One region of the Pseudoalteromonas sp. A25 genome, then DNA from elsewhere that is predicted to be linked to it. Evidence: predicted binding sites of a transcription regulator. Region 1 holds the regulator's gene; the other holds the start of a gene.

Region 1 (7,504 bases):
TGTGATCAGTAATGAACGTCGTGGTGATGAAGCAGTTAAAGCACTGTCTAGCCTAGAAAGCTTAGCTATGTTAACAGTTTCAGGCCCAGGCATGAAAGGCAAAGTGGGTATGGCGTCGCGTGTCTTCAATGCATTGGCCAATGATAATGTTTCAATAGTCCTTATCACCCAGAGTTCATGTGAATTTAGTATTAGCTTTTGTGTTCACGATAGCGATCTTGAGTTGGCACTCAATGCGTTAGAGCAAGCATTTGAGTTAGAAGCTCAAGCAGGATTAATCGAACCGGTGCAAGTACAGCGAGATTTGGCAATCGTCACCTTAGTTGGCGATAATATGAAAGCCCATAAAGGCTTAGCCGCTAAGTTTTTTGCGTCTTTGGCACAAGCACAATTGAACATCGTGGCTATTGCACAAGATTCTACAGAAAGTGCTATTTCAGCTGTTATTGATGGTACAAGGTGCAACGATGCGGTGAAGGTTTGCCACGAGAATTTCTTCACGCATATTCCTTCAATTGACGTATTTCTATTGGGCTGTGGTTTGGTTGGGCAAGAGCTTATCAAGCAGCTTGAAAAGCAACAGGCATGGTTAGAAAAGCGTAATATCAAGCTTAATTTATACGGGGTTGCTAACTCAAAACAGTTTTATTTAAATGCTGACGGCGTACCATTTGACACTTGGCAGTCTGAGCTGGCAAACCAAGAGCAAGGTTTTTCCTTAGAACGTGTTGAGGAATTTGTTAAAGCAAACCATTTAATAAACCCCGTCTTGGTAGATTGCTCTTCTTCTCAGCATCTTGCTGATCAATATGTTGACTTTTTAAATGCTGGTTTTCATGTTGTTGCAGCGAACAAAAAGGCTAACACTGGCAGTTATGAATATTACCAAGCATTGACGCGAGCGGCGCAAAGTAAACAAAGAAAGTTCTTATACGAAACCAATGTTGGTGCCGGTCTGCCAGTACTTGATAACTTGCAATTGCTATTTGGTGCAGGTGACGAGCTGTTGTCGTTTAATGGTATTTTATCGGGCTCTTTATCGTACATGTTTGGTGCATTACAAGATGGCTTGAGCTTATCTCAAGCAACTGAAAAAGCCAAAAGCAATGGCTTTACTGAGCCAGATCCAAGAGATGACTTATCTGGCACTGATGTGGCGAGAAAGCTGCTTATTATTGCGCGTGAGTCGGGATTGAACTTAGAGCTTAGTGATATCGAAGTTGAGCCGGTTGTGCCTGCTGATTTTGCGCAAGGTACGTCTGTTGAAGAGTTTATGGCGCGCCTACCTGAGCTTGATGCAAGTTTTGCTGACAAAATTCAAAGTGCGGCCAACGAAGGCAAGGTACTGCGTTATGTAGGCAGTATCGAAAATGGTCACTGTCGTGTGGGAATTGAAGCGGTTGATAAAACGCATGCGCTTTATGATATCCGTGACGGAGAAAATGCGTTGGCTATTTTGAGCCAGTATTATCAACCTCGCCCGTTTGTGATACGTGGCTATGGTGCGGGTGCTGAAGTGACCTCAGCAGGTGTCTTTGCTGATATATTGAAAACACTTTAGGGAAGGGAGCTTTTGATGATTTCGATTTATGCACCTGCTTCGATTGGTAACTTTTGTGTTGGTTTTGATTCATTAGGCGCAGCTCTTGCGCCCATTGATGGCACTTTGCTAGGCGATGTTGTTCATATTGAACACGCTGAGCAAGATACATTTCAATGTGTGGGTCCGTATGCTGCTAAACTACCAAGCGACGCGCAGGAGAATTTATCTTTCCAGTGTTTATTGCATTTCAGAGAGCATGTCGCACCAAGCATGCCTGCAGCCCTGCTGACGTTGGAAAAGCGTCTGCCAATAGGTTCGGGGCTTGGCTCTAGTGCTTGTTCCGTAGTTGCCACATTTGTTGCTTTAGACAAATATGCAGACACTCAGCTGTCTCAGTCTCAGATGATCGAATTGATGGCTGACTTTGAAGGTAAAGTCAGCGGTGCTCGTCATTATGACAATATTACGCCGTGCTACTTGGGAGGCTTGCAGTTAACTGCCGATTTAGTACCTAACAAAGCACTTGCTTTGCCCGTTGATGAGCAGTGGTACTATGTGGCTGCCTACCCAGGCTTTGCTCTTAATACCGCAAAGGCCAGAGGCGTATTACCGCAGAACATGTCTACGCATGATGCGGTAGAATTTGCACAGCGTTTATCTAGTTACTGTATTTTGCTGCAAAGTGGGCGTTTTGATGAAGCACTTGCATTGATGCAAGATGATTTGGCTGAACCATATCGGCAGTCTTTAATTACTGGTTTTAGCGATGCCAAAGTGGCTTTACCTGAGTATGGTGCTCAATTAGTGAGTATTTCAGGTGCAGGGCCAACCTTATTTGCTATTTGTAAAACATTAGATGAAGCGCAGCAATGCCAGCAATGGCTTGAAAAAAATTATATTAATGAACATGGCTTTAGCCATATCTGTAAACTCGATAACTTAGGCACTCGTGCTATTTCTCAAGGAGTAAATTTGTAATGCAATTGGTTAACTTAAAAGATGAACATCAAAAAGTATCGTTTACAGAAGCTGTTAAAACAGGGCTAGGGCGTAATCAAGGGGTGTTTTTTCCAACAGATCTAACGCGTTTAGACGATGTGCAAGCGTTATTAGATTTACCTTTTGTTGAGCGTAGCGCACAAATACTCGCTCACTTAATTGGTGACGAATTACCTAAAGATACATTGACTGAAATGGTCACTCGTGCGTTTAACTTTCCTGTTGAACTGGCACAAGTTGATGATACAAATTTCTGTTTAGAACTATTTCATGGCCCTACTTTAGCGTTTAAAGATTTTGGCGGTCGTTTTATGGCCGAGTGTATTGGTCTGTTCAATGAAGGTGAGCGTGTCACCATTTTAACCGCAACCAGTGGCGACACCGGTGCCGCAGTTGCGCATGCGTTTTACAATAAACCGAATGTTGACGTGGTTATCTTATATCCAGAAGGCAAAATCTCACTGGCGCAGCAAAAGCTATTCACTACGCTCGGTGGTAATATTCATTGTTATGCCGTTGAAGGAAGCTTCGATGACTGTCAAAGTTTAGTTAAGCAAGCATTTTTAGATGATGAAGTAAAACAAAAGCTGGGTTTAAACTCAGCAAACTCAATTAATATCAGCAGGTTGCTTGCTCAGGTTTGTTATTACTTTGAAGCACTAGCGCAGCTGCCAAAGGAGCAGCGTAGTGATGTGCATATTTCGGTGCCAAGCGGTAATTTCGGTAATGTGTGTGCTGCAATGATAGCGTCAGTCATTGGTTTACCAGTCAGAAAACTCTCGGCTACAACTAACCAAAATGATACAGTTCCACGTTATATCGCGTCAGGTGAGTGGTCACCAAATGAGACCATTGAGTCGTTATCAAATGCAATGGATGTGAGTAAACCTAATAATTGGCCTCGTGTTCAAAGCATGTTAGACAGTGGTCAATTTGACAAACATGAATTTTATTCACGTTGTGTCGATGAGCAACGCACTCAGGAAGTGATGCGAGAGGTTGCGGCACGTGGATATATCGCCGAGCCGCATACTGCCATTGCTTATGAAGGGCTGACATTAGATAAGACAGCAAACAGTACAGGTATATTTCTAGCGACAGCGCACCCTGCAAAATTTAAAGAGTCAGTAGAACAAGTACTCGGGCAGCAAATTGACATGCCAGAAGTATTGCAACAAGCCTTGAATAAAGATTGTTTGGCACAGCCGATGACAGCGGATTACGATAGGCTTAAGGCTGCAATTTTTGCTAAATTGCTGTAATTAACCGTCATGCTAGACCGCTCTTTGCAAAGGGCGGTCTGTCTTAAACATAAAAATACTTAATTCTTACTACAAAAAACATTAATTAAATTAATGTTTAAATAAAAAAATATCATTCTTTTAATACTGTGAAATAAATTCAATCCCTGTTTAAATATGCTCATGCCAAGATCATAGGCATCAAACGCGTTTGAGCGTACAATACGGCTTTTAATACCATACGTGCACCTAGGAGACCCCATGTTAGAACGTAACATGAATATTGCAGATTTTGACCCTGAATTAGCGAAAGCGATTGCGCAAGAAACAACGCGCCAAGAAGAACATATCGAGCTTATCGCGTCTGAAAACTATTGTAGTCCACGTGTTCTAGAGGCACAGGGGTCTCAGTTAACAAACAAATACGCTGAAGGTTATCCTGGTAAGCGTTATTACGGTGGTTGTGAATACGTAGATGTCGTTGAGCAACTAGCAATCGACCGTGCAAATGAGCTGTTTGGCTCAAACTATGCTAACGTTCAGCCGCATGCTGGTTCTCAAGCAAATGCTGCGGTTTTCCAAGCACTACTTCAGCCACATGATACAGTATTAGGCATGAGCTTAGCGCACGGTGGTCACCTTACTCACGGTTCACACGTAAACTTTTCAGGTAAAACGTACAATGCGATCCAGTACGGTTTAAATGAAGAAACGGGTGAGATTGACTATGCACAAGTTGAAGCGCTAGCACTTGAGCACAAGCCTAAAATGATCATTGGCGGTTTCTCTGCTTATTCTGGCATTGTTGACTGGGCTAAGTTCCGTGAAATTGCTGACAAAGTAGGTGCATACTTACTTGTTGATATGGCTCACGTGGCAGGTCTTGTTGCTGCAGGCATTTATCCAAACCCAGTTCCTCACGCACACGTTGTGACCACGACGACACACAAAACGTTAGCGGGTCCTCGTGGTGGTTTGATCATTTCAGCTTGTAATGATGAAGATATTTACAAAAAGTTAAACAGTGCGGTATTCCCAGGTGGCCAAGGTGGTCCTTTATGTCATGTAATTGCTGCAAAAGCGGTAGCATTTAAAGAAGCACTGCAGCCTGAGTTTGTAGCTTACCAAAAGCAAGTTGTTGCTAATGCACAAGCAATGGTATCTGTACTGCAAGAGCGTGGTTACAAAGTTGTATCTGGTAAAACAGATAACCACTTATTCTTACTAGATTTAATTGATAAAGACATCACAGGTAAAGATGCAGATGCAGCGCTGGGTCGTGCGAATATCACAGTGAACAAAAACTCAGTGCCAAATGATCCACGTTCGCCGTTTGTAACCTCTGGTCTGCGTATTGGCTCTCCAGCGATCACTCGCCGTGGTTTCAAAGAAGCAGAGTCAAAAGAGTTAGCAGGTTGGATCTGTGATGTATTAGACAACATCAATGATGAATCTGTACAAGCTCAGGTTAAAGAAAAAGTGAAAGCAATTTGCGCTAAATTACCGGTTTACGCATAATTCTACGCACAAAACAGCATTTTTTGTTATGATATAGGCCGCTATTTAGCGGCCTTTTTTGTCAGATTTCTAAAGTGAAACATATATGCACTGTCCTTTTTGTACTGCTAAAGATACCAAAGTAATAGACTCTCGCTTAGTGAGCTCTGGCCACCAAGTACGAAGACGCCGAGAGTGTATCGAATGCCATGAGCGCTTTACGACATTTGAAGGTGCTGAACTGGTGATGCCTCGGGTGATCAAACAAGATGGTTCTCGTGAACCATTTAATGAAGATAAGTTGATAAACGGATTGGCAAGAGCCTTAGAAAAGCGCCCAGTTAGTACCGAGCAAATTGATGAAGTGATCCACGAAATAAAATCAAAAATTCGAGCCACTGGTGAGCGAGAAGTGTCTAGCCATCTCATTGGTGAATGCATTATGGAAGCACTGAAGAAGCTTGATAAAGTGGCCTATGTGCGGTTTGCATCGGTATATCGCTCTTTTGAGGATATTCGCGAGTTTGGTGAAGAAATAGCAAGACTGGGTGACTAAGCATGTTTACAAGCGATGATCGCCGTTACATGACGTTGGCCATTGAGCTTGCGGCAAAAGGGCGTTTTACAACGACACCCAACCCAAATGTTGGTTGTGTGATTGTTAAAAATGACCAGATAGTAGGGCAAGGTTATCATCAACGTGCAGGGGAAGGGCATGCGGAAGTTAATGCTTTAAAACAAGCTGGTATAAACGCAAAAGGCGCAACCGCTTATGTGACATTAGAGCCATGTAGTCACTACGGTCGCACCCCGCCTTGCGCCGAAGGTTTGATTAAAGCTGGCGTGACTCGTGTGGTGGCCGCGATGGTTGACCCTAATCCTCAAGTGGCGGGTAGAGGCTTAGCAATGCTAGAAAATGCGGGTATTGAAACCGCTTCAGGTTTAATGCAAGAGCAAGCAAGAGCCTTAAATAAGGGCTTTTTAAAGCGTATGGAGCAAGGCTTACCTTTTGTTACCTGTAAATTGGCAGCCAGCTTAGATGGTAAAACAGCGCTGAAAAACGGTCAAAGTAAATGGATCACAGGTGCTGATGCACGCAAAGACGTACAAATTTTTAGAGCGCAAAGCTGTGCGATACTAAGTGGTGCCGATACGGTTATTACGGATGACGCCAAGCTTAACGTGCGACTGGACGAGTTAGAGATTGAATTACCCGAAGGTCAAAGTGTAAGACAGCCACTTAGAGTGATCATCGATTCACAAAATAGGTTAACGCCCGATCTGGCACTATTTCAAATAGACGCCCCCATTTTAATTTTACGCACACGCCTTGATAATCAACAGCAATGGCCTCATTACGTAGAACAAATTGAGATAAAGTCACAACAGCAAAAAATATCTTGTCGTGCAGCTTTAGAGCAATTAGCGCAGCGGGGTGTCAATCACGTTTGGCTGGAGTCGGGTGCCACCTTAGCGGGGGTGTTTACACAGCAAAAATTAATTGATGAATATGTGGTATATTTAGCACCAAAATTAATTGGCTGCGATGGCAAAAGTTTATTTAGCTTACCGGAAATCACCGCAATGGATGAGCTTACTCAGTTAGAGTTTTTGGATGTTTGCCAAATAGGCGATGATATTCGTATTACGGCCAGAACCCGCTAATTAAAGAGGCAATATGTTTACAGGTATTATTGAAGCAACAGGAACTCTTAGCGAGTTAACACCGTCACAAGGCGACCTTATCGTGCGTGTCAGTAGCGACAACTTAGATATGAGTGATGTTAACCTTGGAGATAGCATTGCGACAAACGGGGTTTGCTTAACAGTGGTAGAGAAGTTTAAAGATGGCTTTAGAGCTGATTTATCAAACGAAACCATAAAGCTCACTCAGTTTTCTCACTATAAACAAGGTCAGAAAGTTAATTTAGAGAAAGCTTTGCAACCCATTTCTCGTTTAGGTGGGCATTTAGTGTCGGGGCATGTGGATGGTATTGCTACTGTTGTTGCCGTAGAGGCCAATGCGCGAGCGACCGAATATTGGCTCGAAGCGCCAGCTGAGCTGATGAAGTATATACCCCATAAAGGGTCTGTTGCTGTTGATGGTATTAGCCTGACTGTGAATGAAGTGAAGCAGCAGCAATTTAAATTAACCATTGTGCCTCATACAGCACAAGAGACCACGATTGCCGATTTTAAAGTTGGTAGTCAGGTAAATTTAGAA
Region 2 (7,504 bases), 850 kb from region 1:
CAGCACCCACTACGCTACCGTTACGCTCACTGACTTTGATAGATACCACGCCTTGTGTTGCGCGGCTCTTAGCTGGATAGTCTTCAAGCGGTGTACGCTTACCATAGCCATTTTCAGTTACAGTCAATATTGCACCATCATTTTTAGGTACTATCAATGAAACAACTTTAACGTCATCTGGCATTTTTATACCACGTACACCCGTCGCAGTTCGTCCCATAGGGCGAAGCGCTAACATCTCTTCACCAGTTTCTGGGTCAATTTTTACAGCGCCTGTTTCAGAGTCTTTGAGCTTTTCATTGAAACGAACCACTTTACCATGATCGGTAAATAGCATGATGTCGTTGCTGCCATCTGTGATATCAGCACCAATTAAGCAATCTCCTTCATTGAGGTTAATTGCAATGATACCGCTCGCGCGCTGACGGCTATATGCTGTAAGAGGAGTTTTCTTAACCGTGCCATTGGCCGTAGCCATCAATACATATTTATCTTCTTCGTACTCACGCACAGGCAAGATAGTTGTAATACGCTCATCGGCTTCAAGTGGTAGTAAGTTAACAATAGGCTTACCGCGTGCTGCACGAGATGCTAACGGTAGCTGATATACCTTCAACCAATACATTCGCCCAGCAGTTGAGAAACACAAAATGGTATCGTGTGTATTTGCAACCAATAATCGCTCAATAAAGTCTTCATCTTTCATTCGCGTCGCTGCTTTACCTTTACCACCACGACGCTGTGCTTCGTAATCAGTCAAAGGTTGATACTTCACATAGCCTTCATGCGAAAGCGTCACTACAACATCTTCTTCGTTGATTAAGTCTTCAAGGCTTATATCATGCGCTGCTGCGCTTATTTCAGTGCGACGTTCGTCACCATATGTATCTTTTATGATAACAAGTTCATCACGAATTACTTCCATCAAACGCTCTGGCGAAGAAAGGATAAGTAGTAGTTCTGCAATTAACTCTAGTAGCTCTTGGTATTCCGCTAAAATCTTCTCGTGCTCAAGACCCGTTAACTTATGTAAACGTAGGTCCAAGATAGCCTGAGCTTGCTGCTCTGAAAGGTGGTATTGACCATCACGAATACCCAGCTCTGCCGCTAACCAATCGGGACGGGCAACGTTATCTTCGCCCGCTTTATCAAGCATGGTTTTAACGGTACCCAATTCCCATGGGCGTGCTACTAACGCAGCTTTCGCTTCAGCAGGGCTTGGCGACTTACGAATAAGCTCAATAATTGGGTCTATATTCGCAAGTGCTATCGCTAAACCTTCAAGCGTATGCGCTCTGTCACGCGCTTTGCGCAAATCAAATACAGTACGACGCGTTACCACTTCACGGCGGTGAATGATAAACGCTTCTAACATCTCTTTTAGGTTAAAGCACTTAGGTTGGTTGTTATCAAGCGCAACCATGTTCATACCAAACACAGTTTGCAACTGAGTTTGTGCATAAAGGTTGTTTAGGATAACTTCGCCTACTTCACCACGCTTTATCTCAATAACGATACGCATACCGTCTTTGTCTGACTCGTCGCGCAGTGCACTGATCCCTTCAATCTTTTTCTCTTTAACCAGCTCAGCGATTTTTTCAATCAAGCGAGCTTTGTTAACTTGGTATGGGATCTCATGAACAATAATGGTTTCTTTACCCGTTTTCTCGTCCACTTCGATTTCAGCGCGAGCACGGATATAAACTTTACCACGTCCAGTTTTATAAGCTTGTTCAATGCCCTTTTTGCCATTGATAATCGCGGCAGTTGGGAAATCAGGACCAGGAATATATTCGATTAATTCATCAATCGTTAAATCCGGATTCTGGATCAACGCTAAACAACCATTAATCACTTCTGTTAAGTTATGAGGTGGTATGTTAGTTGCCATACCAACGGCAATACCTGATGAACCATTAACTAATAACGCTGGTACTTTGGTTGGCAATACATCTGGGATTTGCTCTGTACCGTCGTAGTTAGGTACAAAATCAACCGTTTCTTTTTCTAGATCAGCCAAAAGTTCGTGCGAGATTTTCGCCATACGTACTTCGGTATAACGCATAGCAGCAGCGGAGTCACCGTCTACTGAACCAAAGTTACCTTGGCCGTCAACCAGCATATAACGTAAAGAAAATGGTTGCGCCATACGTACTATCGTGTCGTAAACCGCACTATCACCGTGTGGGTGATATTTACCGATTACATCACCGACAACACGCGCCGACTTCTTATAAGGCTTGTTCCAGTCGTTCTTCAACTCGTTCATGGCGAATAAAACACGACGGTGAACTGGCTTTAAGCCATCACGTACGTCGGGTAATGCACGCCCAACGATTACACTCATTGCGTAGTCTAAATACGAGTTTTTGAGTTCATCTTCGATATTGACTGGCAGGATTTCATTGGCGAGATCAGTCATTTGATTCCACTTTCCTTCAGTGTCTACCTCTTTTATGTCACACTATCGCGTGGCAAAGAGGTTGAGTTATTATTAATTCTGAACAGCCATGCTATCACACTTTTAATTAATTTACAGGCGCAAAATTTTAGTGATTTTAATCTGACCCCTCTTATAATGCGCTCAGATTAACGAGGAAGTTTTTTATGACCGAACATCAAAATGTAGATCCACAAGAAATCGCAAAATTTGAACAAATAGCGGATCGTTGGTGGGATACTGAAGGCGAATTTAAGCCTTTGCATGATATTAACCCATTGCGCTTAGACTTTATAAACGATAAATCTCACGGAATATTTGGCAAGCAAGTGTTAGATGTAGGCTGTGGTGGTGGTATTCTTACCGAAAGCATGGCTAAACTCGGTGCAATTGCACAAGGCATAGACATGGGACAAGAGCCTTTAAATGTGGCAAAACTGCACAGCTTAGAATCAGGTATTAAAGTTGATTACCAAAAAATCTCTGTTGAGGAGTTTGCACAGCAAAACCCTGAGTCATTCGACATCGTAACCTGCATGGAAATGTTAGAACACGTACCCGATCCCGCTTCTATTATCTCCTCGGTTGCAGCGCTTGCAAAACCCGGTGCAAGTGTATTTTTTTCAACATTAAATAAAACCACAAAAGCCTATCTTTTAGCCATAGTGGGGGCAGAAAAGTTATTAAAAATGGTACCAGAAGGTACACATAATCACGACAAATTTATCCGCCCTTCCATTTTAATTAACTGGGCAGAGCAAGCCGGGTTGAAAGTAAGAGCAAGTGCTGGCATCAGTTACAACCCACTTAGCAAAACATTTACGCTCAGCGACGATGTAAGTGTCAATTATCTGCTGCACTTTGAGAAATTAGCATGATTGAAGCGGTAATTTTTGACTTAGATGGCACTTTGCTAGATACATGTGATGATCTCGGTGCAGCGCTTAATTACACGTTAAAGTTGCATAACAAGCCTTGTGTGCCAAAAGACATATACAGTCCAGCGATTTCGAATGGCGTTCAAGCGTTGTTGGAGGTTGGTTTTCAAGAGGAATTAGTCAATTATGAACTCGCAACTTTAAAGCAAACATTATTGGATCACTACGCGCAAAATATTGCTGTTCACAGTCGTTGTTTTAAAGGGATAAAAACACTCTTAGAAGAAATAGAACGCAAGGGTATTAAAGTTGGCATTATGACCAACAAACCTACTTTTTTGACACTCCCATTGCTTGAATGCATCGATGAGCTTAAAAGTATCAAAGTTGTTGTATGCGGTGATACGTTGGATGAGGCCAAACCCTCACCAAAGCCATTATTGCATGCGGCCAAACAATTGGGCGTTCAACCAAGTGCTTGTTTTTATGTTGGTGACGCAGCCAGAGACATCGAAGCAGCTAAAGCGGCAAATATGCTCTCAGTCACTGCGCTATGGGGATACGTACCAAGTAAAGCGGTTGCTCAGAGCTGGCAAGCAGATCTGAATTTAACTAAGCCAGAATCTCTAATTTCTCATATATAGTGTAGTTACATACGAAAAAGCACTATATCTAGTGCTTTGTAACTAAAAAAGAGTCAAGTTGAGTATAAAAAAATCAGTTAGAATTTTTTTTGAATTTGCTAAAAAATGCAACCATCTCTGTTGATTTTCTGAAGACGTGTCTAGCAGTAATTCCTCAACGGTTAATAGGCACTAACACAAATGGTTTATCCTTAACTTATCCACAATTGTGGGTAAGTTGTTCTATTGCAAATTTAGCTCAACCACACTATCTTGTGATCCACGGTATGCTCATCACCATATATAGTGGTGAATAGATAAACAATAAGTGTGAACCGTGCGTTTACCAAAAACATAATTCCGAAGGAATACAGGCGCAACTATGAACCAACAGTTATCTGTCAGCAAAAGAAACGGCCGCAAAGAGCCGCTTGATTTAGATAAAATCCACCGCGTGATCACTTGGGCAGCGGAAGGCTTAAACAATGTTTCTGTGTCTCAAGTCGAACTTAAATCCCACATTCAGTTTTATGATGGAATTCGCACTGAGGATATTCATGAAACGATTATTAAAGCAGCTGCCGACTTAATCGACAAAGAATCGCCTGATTATCAATATCTAGCTGCGCGCCTAGCCATTTTTCATCTGCGAAAAAAAGCTTATGGCCAATTCGAGCCGCCACGTCTTTATGATCATGTTACCAAGCTGGTAGAAGATAAGCGCTATGACCCCCACCTTCTTGTAGATTACACAGAGCAAGAACTGGATGAACTGGACAGTTATGTTGACCATAGTCGCGACTTAAACTTTAGCTATGCGGCTGTAAAACAGCTAGAAGGCAAATATTTAGTACAGAACCGAGTAACAGGTGAAATATACGAAAGTGCACAGTTTCTGTACATTTTAGTAGCTGCGAGCCTATTCTCTGACTATCCAAAAGAAACGCGTTTGGACTATATAAAGCGTTTTTATGATGCAATCTCGCTGTTTAAGATTTCATTGCCAACACCGATTATGGCTGGCGTACGTACACCAACTCGCCAATTTAGCTCTTGTGTTTTAATTGAGTGCGGAGACAGCCTTGACTCTATCAATGCGACCTCATCTGCAATCGTTAAATATGTAAGCCAACGTGCAGGTATTGGTATTAATGCTGGTCGCATTCGTGCGCTAGGTAGCCCAATTCGCAATGGTGAAGCTTATCACACAGGCTGTATTCCGTTTTATAAACACTTTCAAACAGCCGTTAAAAGCTGTTCACAAGGCGGCGTTCGCGGCGGTGCAGCTACATTGTTCTACCCACTGTGGCACTTAGAAGTTGAAAACCTGTTGGTTTTAAAAAATAACCGCGGCGTAGAAGAAAACCGCGTTCGCCACTTAGATTATGGCGTACAGTTTAACAAAACAATGTACACCCGCTTGATTAAAGATGGCTATATTACTTTGTTCAGCCCATCAGACGTACCAGGTTTATACGATGCATTCTTTGAAGATCAAGAAAAATTCGAGCAACTGTACGAGCAATATGAACAAGATGAGTCTATTCGTAAAAAGCGCATAAAAGCCATTGAGCTTTTCTCAATGTTTGCTCAAGAGCGCGCAAGTACGGGCCGAATTTATCTTCAAAATGTCGATCACTGTAATACTCACAGTCCATTCGACTCAAAAGTTGCACCGATTCGCCAGTCGAATCTTTGCCTAGAAATTGCTTTGCCAACCAAGCCGTTGAATAATGTAAACGACCCTGATGGTGAAATTGCTCTATGTACCTTGTCAGCCTTTAACTTAGGTGCACTAGAGTCATTGGACGAGCTTGAAGAACTAGCTGAGTTGGCAGTCAGAGCACTTGATAACTTACTCGATTTCCAAGATTACCCTGTACCTGCAGCACAAAACGCAACAATGGGGCGTCGTACATTGGGTATTGGTGTGATCAACTATGCTTATTACCTAGCTAAAAATGGCGTTAAATATTCAGACGGCAGCGCTAATGGCCTAACACACCGTACTTTTGAAGCCATACAGTACTACTTAATGAAGGCATCAAACGAGTTGGCAAAAGAACGTGGAGCATGCCCTCTATTTAATGAGACAACGTATTCACAAGGCATTATGCCAATTGATACTTATAAGCGTGACTTAGATAAAATTTGTGAAGAGCCGCTTCATTTGGACTGGGATAGTTTACGTCAAAGCATTAAAGAGCACGGTATGCGTAATTCAACCCTGTCAGCATTAATGCCATCAGAAACATCATCGCAAATCTCAAATGCGACCAACGGAATAGAACCGCCTAGGGGTCACATAAGCGTTAAGGCGAGTAAAGATGGCATTCTTAAGCAAGTTGTTCCTGAGTATGAACGCTTAAAAAATAGCTATGAACTGCTTTGGGATATTCCATCAAATGACGGTTACCTAGGACTGGTTGGTATCATGCAAAAGTTTGTCGACCAAACTATTTCGGCAAATACTAACTACGACCCGAATAAATTTGAAGGCGGTAAAGTTCCAATGAAGCTATTGCTTAAAGATTTATTAACGGCTTACAAACTAGGTGTTAAAACGCTTTATTATCACAATACCCGCGATGGCGCTTCAGATTCACAGGATGAGTTAAAAGCTCAAGTGGAAGATGATGATTGTGCAGGCGGCGCTTGTAAAATATAAGTATGCGCGGGTCGATATGACCCGCTATTTTTGGTATTGAGTATATAAAATATGTCTTATTCTACTTTTAGCAGAAATCATAATGATCAGTTAAAAGAGCCAATGTTTTTTGGCCAAACCGTCAATGTTTCACGTTACGACCAACAAAAATATCCAATTTTCGAAAAGTTAATCGAAAAACAGCTTTCTTTCTTTTGGCGCCCTGAAGAAGTCGATGTCAGTAAAGACAGACTAGATTTTCAAGGTCTTCCAGAACATGAGAAGCATATATTTTTAAGTAACTTGAAGTATCAAACACTGTTAGATAGTGTACAGGGACGCTCTCCAAATGTTGCTCTACTGCCTATCGTATCATTGCCTGAATTAGAAACTTGGATTGAAACTTGGGCCTTTAGTGAAACAATACATAGTCGCTCTTATACGCATATCATTCGAAATGTAACTCAGTCTCCTGAACTGATATTTGATGACATTGTAACGAACGACCGTATTAATCAGCGAGCAGATGCCGTAACACGTTATTATGATGAGCTAATAGAAAAGATTTCAATTTATAACCTTTATGGTGAAGGTAAGCACGAAATCAATGGGCAAACCGTTGTTATCAATAAATTTGAATTGAAAAAGCTGCTCTATCTTTGCATTATGTCGGTCAACATTCTCGAAGCTATACGTTTTTACGTCAGCTTTGCATGCTCTTTCGCGTTTGCTGAACGCGAATTAATGGAAGGCAACGCTAAAATAATCAAATTGATTGCGCGTGACGAAGCCCTGCACCTTTCTGGTACACAGCACATGCTCAACATCATGCAAGATGGCAAAGATGACCCAGAGATGGCTATCGTTGCAGCGCAATGCCAAGAGCAAGCTATTGCAATGTTTGTTGAAGCTGCCG

What was found. Region 1 encodes NrdR, which represses ribonucleotide reductase genes. Its sites were predicted from a motif close to AAACACNANATNTNGTGTTT; they were not measured.
Region 2: the regulator NrdR is predicted to act here: its motif matches at 4,234-4,253, upstream of nrdA (class 1a ribonucleoside-diphosphate reductase subunit alpha).

What each region holds. Positions count from the first base shown of each region.
Region 1 is NZ_AP021846.1:2,894,803-2,902,306, reverse strand. It holds gene thrA (bifunctional aspartate kinase/homoserine dehydrogenase I) at 1-1,561, shown strand, start outside; gene thrB (homoserine kinase) at 1,577-2,521, shown strand; gene thrC (threonine synthase) at 2,521-3,804, shown strand; gene glyA (serine hydroxymethyltransferase) at 4,045-5,301, shown strand; gene nrdR (transcriptional regulator NrdR) at 5,387-5,836, shown strand; gene ribD (bifunctional diaminohydroxyphosphoribosylaminopyrimidine deaminase/5-amino-6-(5-phosphoribosylamino)uracil reductase RibD) at 5,839-6,945, shown strand; gene GDK41_RS12500 (riboflavin synthase) at 6,959-7,504, shown strand, end outside.
Region 2 is NZ_AP021846.1:2,042,332-2,049,835, forward strand. It holds gene gyrA (DNA gyrase subunit A) at 1-2,422, opposite strand, end outside; gene ubiG (bifunctional 2-polyprenyl-6-hydroxyphenol methylase/3-demethylubiquinol 3-O-methyltransferase UbiG) at 2,608-3,318, shown strand; gene GDK41_RS08665 (HAD family hydrolase) at 3,315-3,962, shown strand; gene nrdA (class 1a ribonucleoside-diphosphate reductase subunit alpha) at 4,324-6,609, shown strand; gene nrdB (class Ia ribonucleoside-diphosphate reductase subunit beta) at 6,661-7,504, shown strand, end outside.